DNA from 4 places in the Paenibacillus vulneris genome. Region 1 is predicted to be linked to each of the others. Evidence: riboswitches for the same ligand, from Rfam matches in the RefSeq annotation. Region 1 holds a riboswitch; each other region holds the start of a gene.

Region 1 (3,719 bases):
TCGGCAACCTCATATACTTTCAGGCTTGTTGTTTGTAACAGATGAATGGCTTTGTCGATTCGCTTCATCGTCACATATTCATTGAACGACTCGCCTACCTCTTCACGGAATAATCTGCTTAAGTAAAAGGAACTGAGCCCTACCCGTTCCGCGGCCCACGTTAATGTAATCGGTTCTGCGATATGATTGGAGATGAGCTGTATCGCTTGTGCCACTTCTTTGCGATACTTCAGCTTCCCCCGGTTTTCCACCTCCCGAATGACCATCGATAGGAGCTCCGAAGCCGTTCTTGATGCTTGCAGCTTCTGGATAAGCTCCTGCTGTTGAGCATTATCTCGCTCCCCCATCCATTCTTTCCGGTTGGAGATCAGCCACGACTTTAAGCCAGCGGGCTCAGGCCTTACTTGATTCACCCATTCCGTTAGCCGCCCTTGGCAAAATTCGATTAACAGCGCCTTATCGGCCGCTGTCTGTCTCATAAGCTCCGTCAGCATTTCAAAATTTAACGCATTGGATAGAGTTCCATCTACAGCCGATCGTCTGATGGATGGCCGGATCGTTCCTGAAGCCGCTGACATTTCATAAACAGCCCCCCCTGTATCATAGAAAACAGCCGCGGCTGGCAGCTTGGTAAGCTCAATGGCAGACAGCAAGTCAACCGCGGATGAAATGCTAGGCCCAATGACGGCATAGAGGCTTACGGCTTCACTTAAATAAGAGGCCCGCACATCGATGGCGGATTGAAGCCGCTCCAACCACTGCCTGGTTGAGAGCAGTATGGTCGTCCCTGTTTCTGGGGCAGCCCGCTGGATCCATATATAATCCGTCGGTCCAAGCGTTATCCAACGCCAGCACGGATTGTCACGGTCATCGGTAAGCTCCCGCTCACTTAACAAAGACTGGAGCTCATGATGGGCGAACATTTCCTCCTGCGGCCGGACACTGACATGCAGACGGATAATCCTTATTGGCCATAAGACGCCCCAGCTTTTTAAAATGGCATCTATCGCTTCCACCCGTTTTGGTTCTTTGCCTGTGCTGCTTAACAGTCTTGTCAGCTCCCAGCGCTGCCTGTCTATTTCATTGCGCCTATAATTGTACTCCCGCTGAATAGCTTCACGGGCTTTATTCAGCACATGCTCCAGTTCCGTATCCAGCAGGGATACTTTGATCAAATATTCTAAAGCCCCCAGCTTCAATGCTTCCTTGGCATAGGCAAAATCACTATGACAGGTCAAGAGCACAACCTGCGTCAGCGGAAACTCCTGCTTGATCCGCCGAAATAAGTCCATACCATCCATAACGGGCATCGTAATATCTGTAATCACCACATCGGGTCTGAGCTTACGGCACAGCTCCATTGCTTCTTCACCGTTTTCCGCTTCCCCTACAAGCTCGGCAAGGCTGTTGTGCCATGGAAAGAGCCGAAGCTCCTCTCTTAACGGCAGTTCATCGTCTACCACTAACACGGTTAACAATTGCGATGGATGCATCCGCTATCCCTCCCAAGAAGACGCTTACAATCCAATAGTGATCTCATCATAGCATATCGATTTCGGAGCACCTATACAGTAATCTTGTAAAAAAGTATAAAATGCTGTTGAGCTTCGCAACTCTTTCATTTCACGTATTAAAGCAGGACAAATTCGAAGATATCAGTTCTATTTTTTCTAATAGATGCGGCCTGTCTGCTTTGGCCTTCAGTATAAAAACAAAGCGGCTTTCTTCAATCGTAAGGAAGCTGCTGTTGTTTCTATCGCCCAATGTTGGAAGACTTTGTGCCGTGAAATCTGTATAGGCACGTGCTACAATGAAGTGGCTCAAGAGAGCCCGGCAGGATGCACAACGAACCGGGCATGAGCAAACAAACAAAACTATCAGGCCGAAGCTTTCTATGAAAGCACGGGGGACCCATTCCATGGGGTGAAGCCGCGTCTTGCGGCAGGGTGCTTGCTCTTTGACCCGAATCCGTCAGCTAACCTCGCAGGCCGCGAAAAGGAGAGGATTTTGTTGTTGAACCGTTTCAAGAAAGTTGTATTGACAGGTGTACTGGCCCTTAGCCCAATCATCGGCGTTAGCGCCGTTTCCGCCGCACCGGCGAATACTGTGTCTGCTGGCGATTTGTCTCAAATCACTCAACAGTACGGAATCGATCTGAATTCCTTGCTGCAAGGCCAAGGTCAGAATCTAGGAAATATTGATTTGAATTCCTTGTTGAAAGGTCAAGAAGGAAAATGGCAAACGATTGGCTCCGGTAATAACCAAGGGCTGGCAGGAATCATCTGGAAAAACTTCCCTAACATGAACTTTAATTGCAACCCTGGTCAAGGTCAGGACCAAGGTACTACCGGCAATACGGACTCCGGCTCCGGTTCCGGCACTGTAGATAACGGCTCCGATAACGGTAGCGGTACTGCAGATAACAGCGGAACTACCGATAATGGCAGCGGAACTACCGAGAACGGCACTACGAACAATGGCAGCGGAACAGAAAATAACAGCGGTTCCCAAGAAGCTGTAACGGATTCTCAATCCGCCTTCGCGGACCAAGTCGTTACTTTGGTGAACCAAGAGCGTGCCAAAGCAGGTCTTCCTGCATTGACTTCCGACAGCAAATTGGCGAATATGGCCATGGATAAAGCTAAGGACATGTACAGCAACAACTACTTTGACCATACTTCCCCAACGTACGGTTCTCCGTTTGACATGATGAAGCAATACGGAATCAGCTACACCTATGCAGGTGAAAACATCGCCAAAGGCCAACGTAACCCTGAAGAGGTTATGAACGCTTGGATGAACAGCGCTGGTCACCGTCAAAACATCATGAGCCCTAACTACACCAAAATCGGTGTTGCTTACTACAACGGCGAATGGGTACAAGAATTTATCGCGAACTAATATTTCTTAGGATTTCACAGCCCTCGGCGCTTCATGCACCGGGGGCTTTGCCGTACATAGAGATCTTTTTTTTGCCAAGCGCCGAACCATTTTGAAACCGCTTGCATATACATAGAATAGACCCCTTATGAGGTGTTGATGGCTTATCTCAATTTTCGGGAGGTGTAATCATGGCGGTTAAAAATTTGTTGGCTGCGTTGATTGGTCTCTTGTTTGTCTTTGGCCCTCATTGGATTGATTTGACTCACGAAAGCGCCGTTATCACCAGTGTTGTCTTTGGTTCCCTTCAATTCATCGCGTCGCTTCTGGCTTTCATTTTCAAAGCATCGGGCTGGAATTCATGGCTGAATTGGATTTCGCTGTTGGCCGGCATTTGGTTTGTTATTTTTCCCTTCGCTTACTTAACGGGCCTGGGGGAATATGTCATCTACGTCGTACTTGGCATTACAAGCGTCATGCTGAATTATTATACGATGAATGAAGAATAAATAAATTTCCGTTATACTCCTTATAAAAACATTCTGATATACAATCGTCCCCGCTTCGTATATCGTAAGAATAGGCATCTATTCGAATGTAGGAGATGAGGAGTATGGCGCAATCGGAGCAAAGTCCATCAGTAAACGAGGTTTTTCTGCAAGAAAGCATTGAAGCGTTTCAAAGCATGAAGCAATTGGCCGACAAAGCGATGAAGCAAGTGGATGATTCCCAATTTCACTGCCTCCTTGATAAGGAATCGAACTCTCTTGAAGTGATGATTCTTCATATGCACGGCAATATGCTGTCCCGCTGGACGGATTTCTTGACTTCCGACGGGG
Region 2 (3,719 bases), on a different contig from region 1:
CGGTGGACAGCAAGGCTTCAATGAAGCTTGCCGGACTGTCCTTTGTGAAGGTCGATCCTTATGCTTATCCTAAGGCGGAGACCGTCTTACTGAGTCTTCCGCTTGGCTCGGAAGTATGGTACCCGTCAACCGGGAGCGCGCTTCCCGGCAAGGAACTAGCGTGGGGAACAGCCTTCTCTATCCCTGGAATCAACTCCGACCTGACCTATACGCCGGTCGGTTATGAGAGACAGAATACGGAGAAAGGGCCCGTAGCGGTCGTTACGCTTTTGGCTGAGAATCCAGCCGGAGGGCGGGAAACGATTCCTGATTTTCGAATCGATGCGCGTGCAGAGAAGACGTACACCGGCGTAAGGACGGAAAAGGATGCGGTCGGGCTGGAGCCCGGGGAGAAGCAATATATTCATTTTGCGATTCCGCTCGAAAGCAATGTAAATCCGGCCCGGCTGCTCGTGATGACAACCGACCTGTTCCTGCCTGCAAGCTCTCAGGCAAGCGGCTCTCAAGCTTCCGGAACAAGCGGGAAAGCGGGAGTCGCTATCGACATCGGCAGAGTGGCCGTCTCGCTGCCTTACGGGAATCAAGCCGGTTCCGCTGTGTCATCGGCTTATGCTATGGGGACGCCGATCGCGGTAGATCCTCTCTCCAAAATTCTGGATCATACGCAGGTGTCGCTGATGGAGCTTCATATGACCCAGAATCCGGGAGAAGGCTACAAAACGGCGGTCGGTAAGTTTATCCTTACCAGCACAAGCGATAAGCCGATACCGACACCCGCCTTTGATGCGGAGCTTGTGGGCAGCGGCGGTGCAGCCTATTCCGGTGTTCGCCAGACGGAGGTATCCGCTTCAATGAATCCGGGGTTGAGCTATGTCGTAAGCTATGCGTTTAACGTGCCGCAAACCGAAGCGGGAGAGGGGCTTGTCTTGAGGCTGCTCGACAGCCAGACGGCGGCTCCGTACAAAGTCGCTGTCGCTTCCGTACAAACGGCGCTGCAGAAGGAGACGGATTCCGATACGATGCAGCTGTATCCTTTTGACATCAGGCTGGTTAATTCCACGGTAGGCACGAACTACCTGGCTACCAACAGCTCATACTCCTATAAAATGAAGCTGGAGCTGGAGATCAAGCAGGCGGAAAATGTGGTGGTCGATTCCAATTTCTCCAAGCTGCATTTTGAGGTCGTCGACAAGCTGGGCCGTGTGCTGGGAACGGCGGATGGAAGCTTTACCGGAGCGCAGAGGCTGGTCAGCGGCATTCAAAATATTGTAACGAATAATATTCAGAGCGAGCAGTTCGAATTCCCGATATCGGTCAATGTGTATGAGTTATTCGAAACGCCGGGCGGCCAGGCCAAGCGGTTTTTGAAGACGTTGAACTAAACGGTACATTAGAGGTAGTCCCGATCGCCGGGGCTGCCTCTTTTCATTAGGGCAATGTACCCTGTGGGGTATTGTACTGAGAGAGCAATGAAGCCGTTGGGATCCCAAAATTCTCCTGATACAATTTGACTCAACCTTGACCGTAGTGTATGATAAGAATACGCTTAATTTCCGGTTTATTCATCGGAAAGCGGGGGAACCACTTTTTGGGGCGAATCATGATTTGCATGTAGGGAACCATCTTTCCCGAGCCCGGCAGCTAACCTCGTCAGCAGTGGATGGGTCAAATTGAATTTTTATGCATGCTGTATTGCATTCATTGACCCGTGGTTTCGGGTCTTTTTATTTTGGCTGAATGGACCCGAATTGAGCGATAGTCGGCGTTGTACCGGACTGCATGCAAGCAGTCTAAAGTACAAAGGCCCTGTTGCTGCTCGGGTCTTTTTGTTGTTATCTAAACCAATAATTATAAAATTTTACTTATTATGGCAAAAAAACAATTTTCATATTAAGAGCGAGGGAGGGATGCTGCCAGACATTCAGTTAGTACAGGGAAAAGAGTAAGGAGGAAGCCAAGCCCGCAGGAAAGCAGGTGCACTGCAGCCTAAACAATCTGTCAATTCAAGGAGGATCCCCCATGCCGCAACCGAAATATATTACCGATATTAACAAAATCACGGAAATCCCGGAGCAGGATAGAAAGAAACTGCAGCAAATAACGGATAAGTTCGTGTTTCGCGTGAACGATTATTACCTGAAGCTGATAGACTGGAGCGACCCGAGCGATCCTATCAAAAAGCTGGTCATTCCGAATGAAGGGGAATTGTCCGAATACGGCCGTTGGGATGCATCCGACGAGGATACGAACTATGTGGTCCCCGGGTGCCAGCATAAGTATAAGACGACGGCGCTGCTCATCGTATCGGAGGTGTGCGGTGCCTATTGCCGGTACTGCTTCCGCAAACGGTTGTTTCGCAACGATGTCAAGGAAGCGCTGTCCGACGTCAATCCGGGCCTGGACTATATCGCCGCCCACCCCGAAATCAACAATGTGCTGCTAACGGGCGGCGACAGCTTGATTCTTGCTACGCCTAAGCTTGCCTCTATCCTGGAACGGCTAAGAGCCATCGAGCATGTGCAAATTATACGGCTGGGCTCCAAAATCCCCGTGTTTAATCCGATGCGAATTTATGAGGATGAGGCGTTGCTTGATACCATTCGCCAATATTCCACAGCCGACAAGCGCATTTATGTTATGGCTCATATTAACCATCCTCGCGAGATCACACCTGAAGCCAAGCGGGGCTTCGAGGCGCTGCATCAGGCGGGCGCTATCGTCGTCAATCAAACGCCGATTCTTAAAGGAATCAATGATAACCCGGCCGTCTTGGCCGAGCTGCTTGACAAGCTCTCGTGGGCAGGCGTGACTCCTTATTATTTCTTTATTAATCGTCCCGTTGCCGGGAATCGCGATTTTGTCCTCTCGCTGCAGGAGGTGTACCGGATTGTCGAGCAGGCTAAAGCAAGAACCTCCGGCTTGGGAAAAAGAATCCGGTTATCCATGAGCCACACGTCCGGAAAAATCGAGATTTTGGCGATAGAGAACGGCAAGGCTTATTTAAAATATCATCAGTCCCGCGAGGATCAATACGGCAAATTCATGATAATGGACTGCCCCAAGGATGCAGCCTGGTTCGATGATTTGCCCGGAAACGAGCAGTATTGGAAGCGGCCCAAGAAAAAATCAGAGGCTATTGTCTCTGTAAATGAGCTTCCCGACATGCCGCGGGGGAGAAGCTTGAGCAGTTGATTTATAGGGGGAAACGTAGAAGGAAGGCATCCTGCCATGGATGCCTTTTTTTGTTTCACGTAATTAAAAATTATGTAGTAATGAAATCGCCGCCCAACTTCACCACTAATGGAAGTTGGGCGGCACCGTTTTATAAGCTTTGCGATGTGGGGCGGACAATCAACTCGTTAATTGTCACGTTAGTCGGCTGCTGGATTGCAAACAATATCGTTTTGGCAATGTCGTTAGGGTCAAGTTGGTTCCATTCCTGACTCCCCAATTTCTCGAGCGCGGGATAAATCGAGTTATCCGTAATGGTATCATACAGCTCGGTTTCTACTGCCCCAGGGGAAATGAGGGTCGTCCGAATATTTTGTTTAGCCCCCAGTTCGGTTCGCATGCCTTCCGTTAACACCCGAACGGCATGCTTGGTAGCACTATAAATAGAGCTCGACGGGAAGAGGATGTGCCCTGCAATGGAGGAGAAATTAATAATATGTCCCTCATTGCGTTCTTCCATATGTTTGTACACTGCTGCCATCCCATAG
Region 3 (3,719 bases), on a different contig from region 1:
GCAGTGGACCAACGAGCAGGATGCCATTCTGGTTGACTTGTGCTCTCGCTTCCTTAACCGCAAACTGTTTAAGTATGTCATGCTGGAGAGGATCGACGCGCTTCAAATAGAGCGGCTGCGCGATACGATGCGGGCTCTGAATCTGGATCCGTCCTTCTACCTCGAAATTGATTTTCCGTCGGATCTTTCGTATGATGTGTATCGGCCGGGAGTCCATGACGAAAAATTGCCGATTTTGCTGCTGGACCAAAAGCATACGTTGACGGAAATTTCGCGCAAGTCGGAAATTGTCCGGTCCATCAGCGGTATTCATATGGGGAAATACCATCTGTATTTCCCGGAGGAGCTCTTATCCGCTGATCCGGGCTCCATTCATCCGGAGCACCGCAAGCTGCTTGGCATGGAATAAAAGCTCGTCTATCGAACTGCAAGGACCAAATTGAACTTACATATGAAGGAGTTAATTGCCGCTATGCTGATAGACACGCACACCCATTTGAACGCCCCTCAATTCGATGACGATCGACATGAGGTTATCCAACGGGCATTAGAAAGCGGAATCAGTCGAATCATCAATGTCGGATTTAATCGCGAAACGATCCCTACCTCGATTGCGCTTGCCGAGCAATATGACTTTATTTATTCAACCGTCGGATGGCATCCCCAAGATGCCAAAGATATGATGCCGGGCGATCTGGAATGGATCGAAGAGCTGTGCAAGCACGAGAAGGTGGTGGCCATCGGAGAGATAGGCTTGGATTATTATTGGGATACCTCTCCCAAGGATGTACAGGATCGAGTATTTCGGGAACAAATCCGTCTGGCCCGCAAGCTGGGTATGCCTATCGTGATCCATAACCGGGACGCACACCAAGACATTATCCGGGTTCTTCGAGAAGAGAAGGCTTCGGAGGTCGGCGGTGTCATGCATTGCTTCTCCGGCAGCTGGGAGACGGCCAAGATGTGCCTCGATATGAACTTTTACATCTCCTTCGGCGGCCCTGTCACATTCAAAAATGCCAAGCAGCCCAAAGAGGTGCTGGAGAAAGTTCCGCTGGACCGTTTATTGGTTGAAACCGACGCGCCTTATTTGACTCCGCACCCCTATCGAGGGAAAAGAAATGAAACCGCATATGTGAAATTAGTCGCAGAAACCGCTGCACAAATCAAGGGGTTAACCCTGGAGGAGCTGGCTCACGCGACTACGAAAAATGCAGTTACATTGTTCGGATTACGGTGAAATAAAAGGGGGGTTGGGACAGCCCTATTTTCGTCGAAAACGTGAAAACGAGAGAAAAACAATCCAAAAAATACGTCAAGTTGAGAAATACATGGGTTATGCTCAAGAAATCGATCAAAAAAATCGGAATTGAACAAAAACGGACCTTTTTTGCCGAGTTTGTATACTTTACAACTTTATATCCGACAGCGTAAACTCAATATTAACTTAATACGATTACCAATTTTCCATTATCGCTGAGTTTCCGTAAGGGAAACGGGGGAACCGCAAAAGGCCAGTCTTGATTTGAAAATAAGGCTAAGGTCACATTTTCTGGGGTGAGTCTTGGATGGGTAGATGTTTGTTTACCCGGATCCAAGTAGGGCGACTCTCAAGTCCGAATCCGTCAGCTAACCTCGTAAGCGTTAAGAGAGAGGTATGATTGTCGTGTGCTTTATTTCATTACTGATGAAATAACCTAAAGTCACGGGAAGAGTCCTCTTTCCGTGACTTTTTTTGTTCTCCCGTCATTGTGATAACTATCCGACAACATAATCATTACCTACAGCCAAGAGGAGGTGCTGGCCGCACGCAGGAGAAACGATATGGATTGCTAGTTGCAGCCCTTAGTTGACCGCACAGGAGAAGCTTTTTCGAGCAGAATGAGTGTTCGTGAAACCTTCAGTGCTTCCAGGATACGTTTACTCAACGATCATGGAGGTTGTTCCTGGGTGAAAGAACGTCGTTAGGCGTTGTTCTTTATTAACCAACAGATTGCAAAACTTAACCATAGTCGCGTCAGATCAATCATGCGTAACACTCGACGGCGGGGCTTTGAAGGAGGACCGAACTAGTGGGAGCTATTCAACACGAGCAAACCCATGTAAGACGATCATCCAGCATGTCCTTCGCATTGCGATGGAGGCATGAAAACTTGCGTTTGATATCGATCATAGCAATTATTTCATTCGCGTTGACTTTCATGTTTTTATTAATGTTATACGGTACGGCTACCAAGAAGGTGACCGTAGTCGTGAACGGAGAAGAAACCATTGTTTACACCAAGCAATGGGATTTGAAGCATTTACTGGATGAGCAAGGCGTCACTGTAGGAGAGCATGATCGTCTCTCTGCAGCGCTGGATTCGAAAGTAAAATCCGGGGACCGGATTACGATCGAGCATGCAAGGCCGATTCAGCTGACGGCTGACGGAGAAACGAAGACGCTGTACACGGTGCAAAAGACGGTGGGCGGCGCATTGAATGATTTACAGGTTCAGGTAGGAGAGCTTGACAAGGTAACCCCTGTCGTGGATGCCGATCTGCCTGACAGCGGTGAGATTCAAATCGTACGGGTAACCAAAGAGGTTGAAGAGGTTCAAGAAAAGATAGCCTATGACGTTGTGAAAAAGAACGACCCTCAATTGGTAAAAGGCAAGGAGCAAGTGGTGCAGGAAGGCCAGGAAGGCCTGGTTGTGAAGAAAAAGGAAAAGATGTACGAAGACGGTAAGCTTGTATCCGAAGAAGTAGTGGACCAAAAGGTTCAATCAGAGAGCGTCAATAAAATTGTCGCGGTAGGCACCAAAAATCCGGTTGTTGTATTATCAGCATCATCGCCAAATCTACAGGAAGTAACAAAAGGCGGAGTTTCCTTCGGCGTCAAGCAGGTCATTAACAATGTGACATTGACCGCTTATTCAGCGGGCGCTGCTTCGACAGGAAAGAGCACAGAGCATCCGCAGTACGGACTTACGTCTACAGGCACGAGAGTAACGGAAGGTCGCACAATTGCAGTGGATCCCAAGGTGGTTCCGCTGGGCTGGTGGGTTTATATTGACGGGCTTGGATTCCGCAGAGCGGAGGATACCGGAAGTGCAGTCAAAGGAAACATTATCGATGTGTATTTTGACAGCAACGATTATGCCAACCGATTTGGCTTGAAGCGCGGGTATACCGTTTATGTGATAGGACCCAAGAAACCAACCGCGGACTAAGGACCTGCAATTGGGGAAGACTCATTATATATATGCTAAAGGAAGAGAAGAGGGCTACCTCTTCTTTTTTATGTGATCAGGGCAAGTTCACGCGGACAGGCTTCGTCATCACTTGAAAGTGGCGGGAACAAAGGCTAGTATAAAGAAAGCCGTATGGATGATTCTGGTATAGGGTGAAGGAAGGTAAGCAAGATGATCAAAGAAATTATAGTGGTAGAGGGCAAAGACGATACAACCGCCATCAAAAGAGCCGTAGAAGCCGAGACCATAGAAACGGGCGGCTCCGCGATTAATAAAGACGTTATCCGGCGCATCAAGCTGGCTCAGCAGCGCCGCGGCGTCATCATATTGACGGACCCCGACCATGCGGGTGAGCGCATCCGTAAAATCATTACGGCGCAGGTGAAGGGCTGTAAGCATGCTTTTATCACTCAGGAAGAGGCGACGGCCAAAGGGGACATCGGGGTAGAGAATGCTTCGGTTGAGGTCATCCGCAAGGCTCTTGCG
Region 4 (3,719 bases), on a different contig from region 1:
GCAGGTGGCATGGAATACCCGACACTCGTCACCGGTTGGGGAGCAGCCAGCGAACAGCCGGACCTGGAGCTTGAGCGGGTAATCGTACATGAAATTGGACATCAATTCTGGTATGGCATGGTCGCGAACAACGAGTTCGAGGAAGCTTGGCTGGATGAGGGCTTTACCTCCTATGCCGAGGATAAGCTGATGGAGCTGGAGTACGGCGTTAAGCCGAATCTGCTCGTGGAGTCCAGCTATATGACTTCTCCGGCAGCGCTCAAGCTGGATTCCTGGGCGTACCGGGGCCACAATCAATATGCCGAGAACGTCTACATCCGGGCCAAGCTGGTATTAAAGTCGCTCGAGCAGCAAATCGGCCGGGATACGATGGACCGTGTGATGAAGACCTATTTCCAGCGCTGGAAGTTCAAGCATCCGACGACCTCCGATTTCCAGAAGGTACTGGAGGACGTGACCAAGACGAGCTGGGCAGCCTTCTTCGATCAATATGTCTATAACGGCCTTATGGTAGACTACGCCGTGACCGGCATTCACAGCAAGCAGGTTGTCCAGGAAGGACAGCCCTTATATGAGAATACGGTCCGTATTCAAAGGTTCGGGGGAACCTATTCTACGATTCCCATCCGCTTCCATTTTGCCGATGGCTCGCAAATTGATAAAACCTGGGACGGGATCGACGCCGACGTCCAGTTCAAGCTGAATCACACGGCGCCTTTGGATTACGCTTCTATCGACCCGCATTACTCTATCGTGCTGGAAAACAAGCGAATCAACAGCTTTATGAAAACTAATGTGGACAGCAAGCTATCCATTCGCTGGAATGTCGGTGTGGTCAAATTAATCGAGACCTTGTTCGGCTGGGTCGCATGGTGAGGTGAGCAAGCGCTTATGTTGAATTTAATAAAAAAAGGATTGGGCTTAACCTGGAACCAGCCTTTTACCGTATGCACTCTATTTATTTATAATCTGCTGTGGGGGCTCGGGCTCTTCGAATGGATCCACTCCATCGTCTTCCCCTTGCTCCGCCGCTATCCCGGCAAAGAGCAGGCCCGTGAAGCGGTACAGCTCTTCTGGATCGAAGGCCAGTTCCAATTGACGAAGACCGACCTCGTGCAGCCTTACCTTCTGTGGGGGCTCGGGCTGCTGCTGGCCCGCATGCTGCTCACCCCGGTGCTGAACGCCGGTGTATACTACTCACTTAAGCATACCGAATTAAACGCCGGTTACCGGTTCGTCCAAGGGATACGTGAGCTGACCTTACCGTTCTTCGGCTACTATCTGGCCCAAATGGCGCTGCAGCTCGGCCCGCTGTACTGGCTGATCCCCAAAGCAGCCCAGCTGTACAGCAAGCAAGCAACACTGTATGCGGCTGCGCAGGAATTGCTGCCTTGGCTCGGCGCCTATCTGGCCTACATGTTTATTCTGCAGACGCTGTTTATGTATCTGCAATTCGGGAAAGTATGCGGAAAGTCATCCTTATTCTCCGTATCCCTCCTGCTGCGCAACGTTCTTCCTGCCCTGTTGATCGCTGTCACGGTCGCACTGATCGGCCTTCTTATTACCGCCGCCGTCGTGACATCCACCATGATATGGGCCGGATTCCTTGCTCTTCTCGGCTTTCAAGCCTACCGCTTCATCCATATGTTCTGCAAAATGTGGGAGATCACGGCTCAATACGCGCTTTGGTCCGCCAAAAGCGAATAGCTTCCCCCGATGTCCTGACCGGCAGAGAGAAACAAACGGACCCGCTAAATTTTAAAAAACATCAAAAAAACCGTCCGCTTCCCCTTGGAAGCTGCGACGGTTTTTTCGTGTTACAGGGTTCAGGGTTACATCCCAATTCATGCCACCCGATGTGAGATAACAGATTTTATCCATAAAGTCAATAGCCCGTTAAATCGGGCAACCTCACTACAGACAGTAATGTTCCACGATTTGGACGACGCCCATGTCAAACGACTCAGCATTTTGTCGAAATATGGATGGAAACGCCCCGTTTCCTCCCAATGATTTTTCATTGTAAACCTTTTCATCTACTGCTTTTTTAGAAATTTCGAGAAATATAGCAAAAAAACCTTTATAATTGTGAACTTTTTATGACAGCGGGAGGAAAACTGCATATTTGATCGAATTGTTGTAGTCGTAACAAAAATAACGTACATATTGCCGAATTTCCACAGCGGAAAACGGGGGATCCAAATACCCGGGTGAATTGATCTCGCAACAGAGTGATCATAGGGAGCCTTCAACCGAACCCTTAAGCTAACCTCGTAGGCATCGGAAGGGGAAAATTTCCTTTGAAAAAGTTTTTTGGTTTTGCCGTTTCTGTGGCACTGTTTTGCAGCATTCAAGTAGGAAGCGCTTTTGCGGAAACGCCGCTAAGTCAAGCCGTGAACGAAGAGCTGGGAGCGCCTTATAAATGGGCGGGCACCACAGCAAAAGGCTTTGATTGCTCCGGCTACACTTCCTTCGTCTTCGCAAAATTCGATATCGATTTGCCTCATACGTCTAAAGGACAAGCAGCGATCGGTACAACGGTGTCCCAAGATGAGCTACGCCCAGGCGATCTTGTGTTCTATAACACGGATGGCAAAGGAATCTCACATGTCGGTATTTATGTTGGTGACGGAAAGTTCTACCATTCCGCCACAAACAAAGGCGTTACCGTGACCAAGCTTAGCGATTCCTACTACGCCAAGCGTTTTGTCACAGCGAAACGCATCCTGTCGGAAGAGCAGTACCAAGCTGTGATGACCGACAGCAAATAGAAGCATCGCGCAACTATTTTTTGAAGCCCTCAGCGTTTGCCTCCGTTACGTCTCCAGCGTCCGGACAAGCCTGCAGGGCTCTCTTTCTTCTATACGATTGGTTACCCGAAAAAGTTCCACTTGAACCCGTTTTCTCGCCCTTCCAATTTCGACCAGGTGAGTAAACCTAGAGACTCACGTCTCGAAAGGAATCCTTCACTCGCTTCCCCGCTTCAGTACCGCATCCGACATCCTTACAAGCAATCGCCTTATCTCCTCAGCCGCTTCCGCATCCGTCCATTCGCCCCGATCGTTGATCTTTTTGGATACGAGTGGAATCGACAGCTGTCCTCCTTCGAACAGGTGAGCGGTTAGCATGCCTAAAGTCAGCATCAGGGAAGCATGAGCCACCTTCCCTCCTGTCGCTAGCGGGGAAGCGCTTATGGCGGCCGTCGGTTTATTCATCAGCTCTCCCGACGAGACCAGCCAATCCAACGCGTTCTTCAGAACGCCGGGCACTCCATTCGCATATTCCGGCGTACAGATCATCACTCCATCTGCCGCTTGCAGCGTCTTTCGCCATACAGCTACCGAAGCCGGTGGAGCATCTCCATCCAAGTCGGGATTAAAATGCGGGAGATCCCCTATCCCCTCAAAGCTAACCAGCTCCATCCCCTCCGGCACCAAAGCCTCTGCGGCCTGCAGCAGCCTTGTATTAGAGGATTCCTTGCGCAAGCTGCCGGAAATCGTTACGATTCTCATTCTGCTCCTCCTCCTTTTCGTCATGATACGATTATAACCTACCGGAGTAAGGAAAGCCTTATAAGCCCTGGAACTTCTTGGATGCTACAGCCATGATGATGGAAATAATACATTCTCAGGCATCTTGTGATAAATATCACATATAATTATTCGAGCTCCAGCTACAATAAAGCCATCCAATATATCCCACAGCGAACGGTTTTACAT

What was found. A riboswitch is a leader RNA that binds a small molecule or an ion and turns the genes downstream of it on or off. The one in region 1 is predicted to bind cyclic di-AMP.
Region 2: linked by a shared signal. The riboswitch ahead of ABEA66_RS10790 (KamA family radical SAM protein) and the one ahead of ABEA66_RS23245 (CAP domain-containing protein) in region 1 are both predicted to bind cyclic di-AMP.
Region 3: linked by a shared signal. The riboswitch ahead of ABEA66_RS28630 (resuscitation-promoting factor) and the one ahead of ABEA66_RS23245 (CAP domain-containing protein) in region 1 are both predicted to bind cyclic di-AMP.
Region 4: linked by a shared signal. The riboswitch ahead of ABEA66_RS04335 (C40 family peptidase) and the one ahead of ABEA66_RS23245 (CAP domain-containing protein) in region 1 are both predicted to bind cyclic di-AMP.

What each region holds. Positions count from the first base shown of each region.
Region 1 is NZ_BAABJG010000027.1:75,229-78,947, reverse strand. It holds gene ABEA66_RS23250 (response regulator) at 1-1,493, opposite strand, end outside; cyclic di-AMP (ydaO/yuaA leader) riboswitch at 1,871-2,005, shown strand; gene ABEA66_RS23245 (CAP domain-containing protein) at 2,014-2,901, shown strand; gene ABEA66_RS23240 (SPW repeat domain-containing protein) at 3,072-3,389, shown strand; gene ABEA66_RS23235 (DUF1572 family protein) at 3,494-3,719, shown strand, end outside.
Region 2 is NZ_BAABJG010000010.1:136,530-140,248, reverse strand. It holds gene ABEA66_RS10795 (hypothetical protein) at 1-1,382, shown strand, start outside; cyclic di-AMP (ydaO/yuaA leader) riboswitch at 1,534-1,671, shown strand; gene ABEA66_RS10790 (KamA family radical SAM protein) at 2,020-3,192, shown strand; gene ABEA66_RS10785 (SDR family oxidoreductase) at 3,323-3,719, opposite strand, start outside.
Region 3 is NZ_BAABJG010000037.1:47,077-50,795, reverse strand. It holds gene ABEA66_RS28640 (HD domain-containing protein) at 1-409, shown strand, start outside; gene ABEA66_RS28635 (TatD family hydrolase) at 473-1,240, shown strand; cyclic di-AMP (ydaO/yuaA leader) riboswitch at 1,465-1,660, shown strand; gene ABEA66_RS28630 (resuscitation-promoting factor) at 2,073-3,212, shown strand; gene rnmV (ribonuclease M5) at 3,405-3,719, shown strand, end outside.
Region 4 is NZ_BAABJG010000004.1:30,553-34,271, forward strand. It holds gene ABEA66_RS04325 (M1 family metallopeptidase) at 1-876, shown strand, start outside; gene ABEA66_RS04330 (hypothetical protein) at 892-1,707, shown strand; cyclic di-AMP (ydaO/yuaA leader) riboswitch at 2,158-2,295, shown strand; gene ABEA66_RS04335 (C40 family peptidase) at 2,301-2,771, shown strand; gene ABEA66_RS04340 (NADPH-dependent FMN reductase) at 2,967-3,512, opposite strand.